DNA from 2 places in the Streptomyces sp. NPDC049687 genome. Region 2 is predicted to be linked to the other one. Evidence: riboswitches for the same ligand, from Rfam matches in the RefSeq annotation. Region 2 holds a riboswitch; the other holds the start of a gene.
What was found. Region 2 has a riboswitch for cobalamin ahead of ACIBVL_RS00335 (cobalamin biosynthesis protein). Riboswitches for the same ligand answer to the same signal wherever they lie in the genome.
Positions count from the first base shown of each region.

Region 1 (3,394 bases), on a different contig from region 2:
GAGGCGGTGGGCCTCCGCGGCCAGCGCGTCGAAGTCGGCGAGGGTGCCCAGGCGGGGATCGACGTCCCGGTGGTCGGCGACGTCGTAGCCGCCGTCGGCGAGCTCGGAGGGGTAGAAGGGGCTGAGCCAGAGCGCGTCCACGCCGAGCGAGGCGAGATGGGGCAGCCGGTCGGTGACGCCCCGGAGGTCGCCGAGGCCGTCTCCGTCGGCGTCGGCGAAGCTGCGCGGATACACCTGGTAGACGACGGCCTGGCGCCACCAGTCGGGGTCATGGGACGAGAAGTCGGTCATCTGGGTCACGTGGGGGAGTCTGTCCACATTGCCGGGAAAGCGAACGTCCGCACCGTGCGGAGGGGATCGTTCCGCACGTGCGGAAAACGTAACGGAATTTTGAACTGCCCAGGGTTTGACGCAGGTTGACAGCGATCTGGCGTCCACACGACGATGGAAGGACACTGTGCCGCCTGTGACCCGGGGGCCCGGTGTTCTCTGAGCATTGTTTCTCTGATCTGACCAATCAGCCCTGGCTCTGCCCTGGCATTCGCCAAGAATTGGATACGCATGTCCATAGCGAGACGTGTCACCACGCGCCGCCTGCTGGGGACGGGCGCCGCTTCGCTCGCCCTGTGCACCGCCTCCGTCGCCGCCGCGACCGGAGCCTTCGCCCAGACCGGCACCCCCGGCGGCGACGGCTGGAAGTCCGGCGGCCACTACCAGCCCGGCACGGGCGCGGGCACCGAGACCGGCACCGACCGCTGCCAGTTCTCCCTCGACGGCAAGAACTTCTTCGACTCCGTGCGGGTCGACGACCAGAACCTCAAGCCGACCCAGGACGGCAAGGTGCACATCACCGTCCGCGCGGCCGGCGACGCGAGCACCTGCACCGCCTCCCTGGCCTCCTACCTCGCCCACGGCGCCACCTTCGGCACCTCCGGTGAGCAGGTCTTCGTCGACTTCGACTCGGTGACCGTCAAGCCGGGCCAGACCGACGTGCTCGACATCGCCGTCCCCGACGCGGGCTGCTACGCGCAGATCGACCTCTACCGGGGCGCGGTGAAGTTCGACGGCAAGCTCGACGCCAAGGACGGCTACCAGCACGGCGACCTGCCCAAGGGCCCGGACCGCCCCGTCATCAAGGACAAGCTGATCGCGGCCTGGAACGGCGGCACGAAGGACTGCACGGCCACCGAGCAGCCGCCGTCGTCCCCGCCGTCGTCCCCGCCGGCGGGCGGTGGCGGTGAGTCGCCGTCGGCCCCCGTCTCCTCCGCCCCGCCGTCGGACTCGTCCTCCGAGAGCACCGCCCCGTCCCCGTCCGCGTCGGAGTCGGAGTCGGAGTCGAGCACCCCGAGCGCCTCCGCGTCGACCACCGCTCCGGCGGCCACGCCGAACGGCGGCAGCGGCGACCTCGCCGAGACCGGCGCGAGCGGCAACACGCCCCTGATCGCGGGCGGCGCGGCCGCCCTCCTCCTCGGCGGCGGGGCCATCGTCCTCGCCACCCGCCGCCGCAAGTCGGCAACCCGCGCGTAGCCCTTTCGCTTCTCCGGTACGTCCGCCCCGGCACCCGCACGGTGCCGGGGCGGACGTGCGTTACCGTTGGCGGGCCGTGGTGTTCGGGAATCCGGTGAGATACCGGAGCGGCCCTCGCCACTGAGATCGGGGAGTTCCCGTTCCGCGTCCCGCCGGGGACAGCCACTGGGCGTCGCGAGACGGCCGGGAAGGCAGGAACGAAGGACGCACGACCCGTAAGCCAGGAGACCGGCCACGGCATCTCACGAGAAGATCCACGAGGTGCTGGAGCGTGACTGGTATGACCGAGCCCGTTTCCTTTCGGTGGCGGCGGGAGGACACCGTCAAGACGGTGGGCCTGATGGCCGCCATAGCCGCCCTGCATGTGCTCGCCTTCGGGATCCTCTTCCTGCTCGTGGTGCCCGGGCACTACGAGGTGGGCGACAAGGCCTTCGGTATCAGGCTCGGGGTCACCGCCTACACCCTCGGCATGCGGCACGCCTTCGACGCCGATCACATCGCCGCGATCGACAACACCACCCGGAAGCTGATGGCGGACGGGAGACGGCCGGTGTCGGTGGGGTTCTGGTTCGCGCTGGGCCACTCCAGCGTGGTGGTGCTGCTCGCGGCGCTCATCGCCGGGGGCACCCGGCTCGCCGGCAAGGTGATGGACGAGGACTCGCGCACCCACCAGGTGCTCGGCTTTCTCGGTACGACCATCTCCGGCACGTTCCTCTACCTCATCGCCGCCCTCAACCTCGTCGCCCTGATGGGGATCCTGCGCGTCTTCCGCGCGATGCGGGCGGGCACGTACGACGAGCGGGAGCTGGAACAGCACCTGGACTCCCGGGGGTTCATGAACCGCGTCCTGGGCCGCCTCACCAAGTCCATCAGCCGCCCCGGCCAGATGTACCCGCTGGGCTTCCTCTTCGGCCTCGGCTTCGACACCGCGACCGAGGTGACCCTGATGGTGATGGCGGGCTCCGGGGCGGCGGCCGGGCTGCCCTGGTACGCGATCCTCTGCCTGCCCCTTCTCTTCGCCGCCGGCATGAGCCTCTTCGACACCCTCGACGGCACGTTCATGAACTTCGCCTACCAGTGGGCGTTCTCCAACCCTGTCCGCAAGGTCTTCTACAACCTCACCATCACCGGACTCTCCATCGCCGTCGCCTTCTTCATCGGCACGATCGAACTCGTCGGCGTGCTGCACGAGAAGTTCGGCCTGACGGACGGCGTGACCGGCTGGATCGCCGAGCTGAACCTGGACAGCGTCGGCTACGTCATCGTCGGACTCTTCGTGGCGGTCTGGGCGGCGGCCGTCGCCTACTGGCGGATCGCGAAGGTGGAGGAGCGGTGGGCCGTCCCGGCCGCCGAGGGGTGACCGGCCGCGGCCCCCACCGCCGGGCGGAATCTCCGTTGCCGAGGAGCCGCGCCGCCCGCGATCCCTCCGGCCGTCCTGGGAGGACGGCACGCTCGGACGGCCGCCTCCCGCCCTACTCCACCGTCCCCAGGTACAGCTTCACGTACCGCTCCACGTCCACGTCCAGCGCCACGTCCACCAGCGCCTGTTCGCGGACGGGTCCACCGTGGAGTTCCGACTCGCCCGGGCGCGGGCGGCGGTCGACGATCGTCTGGCCGCGAGTGGGACCGGGGGTCAGGGAGACCTCCACGGGGAGGAGTCGCGTGGTGATGCCGGCCGGGTCGGCGACCGCGCAGACCGCGCCCGCGTCACCCAGACCGCCCGCGGAATCGTCGGCGTCGGGCGCGGAGGGGCGGTGGGCGAGGAGTTCACCGGCGAGGCGGGCGCCCGGTTCCTCGCTCGCGCGCAGGCGTCGTACGTCCGTCCCCGGGACCACCACCCGCTGGAACACGTCGAGCCCGTACATGG
Region 1 is NZ_JBITLN010000003.1:519,700-523,093, forward strand. It holds gene ACIBVL_RS12310 (glycoside hydrolase family 13 protein) at 1-291, opposite strand, end outside; gene ACIBVL_RS12315 (LAETG motif-containing sortase-dependent surface protein) at 562-1,527, shown strand; cobalamin riboswitch at 1,588-1,779, shown strand; gene ACIBVL_RS12320 (HoxN/HupN/NixA family nickel/cobalt transporter) at 1,808-2,887, shown strand; gene ACIBVL_RS12325 (nucleoside hydrolase) at 3,000-3,394, opposite strand, start outside.
Region 1: linked by a shared signal. The riboswitch ahead of ACIBVL_RS12320 (HoxN/HupN/NixA family nickel/cobalt transporter) and the one ahead of ACIBVL_RS00335 (cobalamin biosynthesis protein) in region 2 are both predicted to bind cobalamin.

Region 2 (3,394 bases):
ACGGAGACGTTGCCGGAGGTGCCGACGACCAGGCCGTCGGTGACGGTGCGGCGGGCCGTCGCCACGAGCGCCTCCCAGGCCCGCGCCTCCGCCGCATCCCGCGTGCCGTCCCGGAGGTCCCGGGCCTCCCGTCCGTCGCGCCGCTGCTCAGCCATGCCCCGATCCTGCCAGGGGACGGCGGGACGGGCCGGCGAGGGGGGCGCCGATGGCCGGAAGCCGGCCCTGTGAAAGTCCGCACAGCGGCAGCCTCGCCGTCGCGGACGACCACGCCCTGCGGATCGCCCGTCGGGGGGCGCCTGACCGGGCGGCGTGTGGCAGCCGTTCGGAATTGAGTGACGGCGCCCACAATCAGACACCCTCACGCCCACCTCAGTTCACCTTCCGTTCACTCAGGTTACCTACCTTCAACATGCCAATGACTTCGAACGATTGCCTGGGTAAATGGAAAACTTCTCGCTGATCCTCGCGATTGTGGTGGTAACCGCACTCGCGTTCGATTTCACGAACGGTTTCCACGACACCGCCAACGCGATGGCCACGACCATCTCGACCGGTGCACTCAAGCCCAAGGTCGCGGTGGTCATGTCCGCCGTGCTGAACCTTGTGGGCGCCTTCCTCTCCGTGGAGGTCGCCAATACGATCTCCAAGGGTCTCGTCGACGAGACCGGCATCCGTCCCGAGGTCATCTTCGCCGCCCTGGTCGGCGCGATCCTCTGGAACCTGCTGACCTGGCTGGTGGGCCTGCCCTCCAGTTCCTCCCACGCCCTCATGGGCGGTCTGATCGGCGCCACCATCGCCTCGGCCGGCATGGGCGCGGTGCACGGTGACGTCCTGGTCACCAAGGTCCTGATCCCGGCGGTCGCGGCCCCGATCGTGGCGGGCGTCGCCGCGATGCTCGCGACCCGCCTCTCCTACACCCTCGGCAAGAAGGCCGACGGCAAGGCCGCGGACAGGGGCTACCGCGCGGGCCAGATCGCCTCGGCCGGCCTGGTCTCCCTCGCGCACGGCACGAACGACGCGCAGAAGACGATGGGCATCATCACCCTCGCCCTGGTCGCCGGCGGTGCCGTCGCCCCCGACTCCGACCCGCCCACCTGGGTCATCCTCTCCGCGGGTCTGGCCATCGCGCTCGGCACCTACCTCGGCGGCTGGCGCATCATCCGCACCATGGGCAAGGGCCTGACCGACCTCCAGCCGCAGCAGGGCTTCGCCGCCCAGACCAGCGCGGCGACGGTCATCCTGGCCTCCTCCCACCTCGGTTTCTCCCTCTCCACCACCCACTCGGTCTCCGGTTCGGTGATGGGCGCGGGCCTGGGCCGCAAGGGCGGTGTGGTCCGCTGGTCGACGGCGACCCGCATGTTCGTGGCCTGGGGCCTCACGCTCCCGGCGGCGGCCCTGGTGGGCGCGCTGGCCGAGTCGGTCACGAACCTGGGCGACTGGGGCACGGCGCTCGTCGCGGTCTTCCTCGTCGCCTCCAGCGCGGCGATCTGGAAGATCTCCCGCCGCGAGGTCGTGGACGCGTCCAACGTCAACGAGACCGAGGAGCCGGCGGGCGTGGTCACCACGGCGATCGCGGCCGTCACCCCGCCTCCGGCGGGCACGGTCGCCGAGGACCTGACGGCCACCATCCCGTCCCCGGCCGCCGCCGCGACGGCGGCCGAGCCCACCGCCCCCGCGGTCTGAGCCCGCGCACCCGGTACGAAGGAAGAGAACCAGCATGAAGATCGACTGGGCGGCCCTGGGCTCCGTCTTCGGCGTCAGCCTCGTGGTCACCGTGGCCCTGGTGGCCCTCTTCACCCTCGGCGTCATGGGCCTGTCCCGCCAGGAACGCGCCGCCGAACAGGGCGGCTCGGCCGCCCTCGCGGTGACCGGCGCGTACGCCTGCTTCGCGGCGTGCGCGGCGGCGGTGGCGTACGGCATCTCGCTGATCGTGGCCTGACCGCCGACTCGAACACCCCGGGTGTGGGACGGACCTCCGTCCCACACCCTCTTTTTGTGGCCTCGCGAACCACCCCTGTGTGGGGCTCAGCACACTCCAGCCCCGCAGGTCAACGGCAAGTTGACGGCCCTTCCGGGGGCGTGGTGGACTGCCGGAGCCATGTACGGCGGCAGGAGAGGAAGCCGGTGTGAATCCGGCGCGGTCCCGCCACTGTCACCGGGGTAGACACCCCCGGGAGCCAGGAACTCTCACCGCCGGTCTCGTCGAACCAGGGCGTGGACACCCTGAGTGAGGACATATCGCCATGCTCGCACGGCCGTTGAGGTACAGCACCAGCTCGCTGCCCGACCCCACGGCCGGCTGAGCCGATGCGTGCCGATCGCCTCTACGCGTACGGCGCCGCCGCCGGCCTGCTCGGTGACCTGATCCTCGGCGATCCCCGCCGGGCGCATCCGGTCGCCGCGTTCGGGCGGGCCGCCGGTGCCGTGGAGCGGGTGCTGTGGCGGGATCACCGGGGGTGGGGGGCCGTCCACACCGCCGTGTGCGCCGGTGGGGTCGTGGCTCTGGGGGTCCTCGCCCGACGAGCCGTACGCCCCTCCGCGGCCGCCTCCCTCGCCCTCACCGCCGCCGCCACCTGGGCCGTCGTCGGGGGAACTTCGCTCGCGCGCGAGGCCCGGCTCATCGGGCGGGCCCTCGACGCGGGGGACGTCGAGGGCGCGCGGGCTCGGCTGCCTCATCTGTGCGGGCGGGACCCGCAGACGCTGGACGCCGACGGGATGGCGCGGGCCGTCGTCGAGTCCGTCGCCGAGAACACCTCCGACGCCGTCGTGGGGGCCCTGGTGTGGGGCGCCGTGGGCGGCGTGCCGGGGCTGCTCGGATTCCGTGCCGTCAACACCCTCGACGCGATGGTCGGTCACAAGTCGGCCCGCTACCGGCGGTTCGGGTGGGCCTCCGCCCGGCTCGACGACCTCGCCGGGTGGCCGGGGGCACGACTGACCGCCGTACTCGCCGCCACGGCCGGGGACGATCCCCGGGGGGCCCTGCGGGTCTGGCGCGCGGACGCGCGCAGGCACCCCAGCCCCAACGCCGGCCCCGTCGAGGCCTCGTTCGCCGGGGCCCTCGGGCTGCGGCTGGGCGGGACGCTGGCGTACGGCGGCCGGGTGGAACACCGGCCCGTGCTCAACCGGGAAGGACGCGCGGTCGCCACGGGCGACATCGAGCGGGCCGTACGGCTCTCCCGGCGCGTCGGTCTGCTCGCGCTCGGCGTCTGCGTCGCCGGGCGCCTCATCATCAGGGGGCACAGGGCATGAGCGGGGGTCTCCTCGTCGCCGGCACCACCTCCGACGCCGGCAAGAGCGTCGTCACGGCCGGGATCTGCCGGTGGCTGGTCCGGCAGGGTGTGAAGGTCGCGCCCTTCAAGGCGCAGAACATGTCCCTGAACTCGTTCGTCACGCG
Region 2 is NZ_JBITLN010000001.1:62,968-66,361, forward strand. It holds gene ACIBVL_RS00320 (class II aldolase/adducin family protein) at 1-155, opposite strand, end outside; gene ACIBVL_RS00325 (anion permease) at 442-1,683, shown strand; gene ACIBVL_RS00330 (hypothetical protein) at 1,718-1,939, shown strand; cobalamin riboswitch at 2,066-2,208, shown strand; gene ACIBVL_RS00335 (cobalamin biosynthesis protein) at 2,308-3,249, shown strand; gene ACIBVL_RS00340 (cobyric acid synthase) at 3,246-3,394, shown strand, end outside.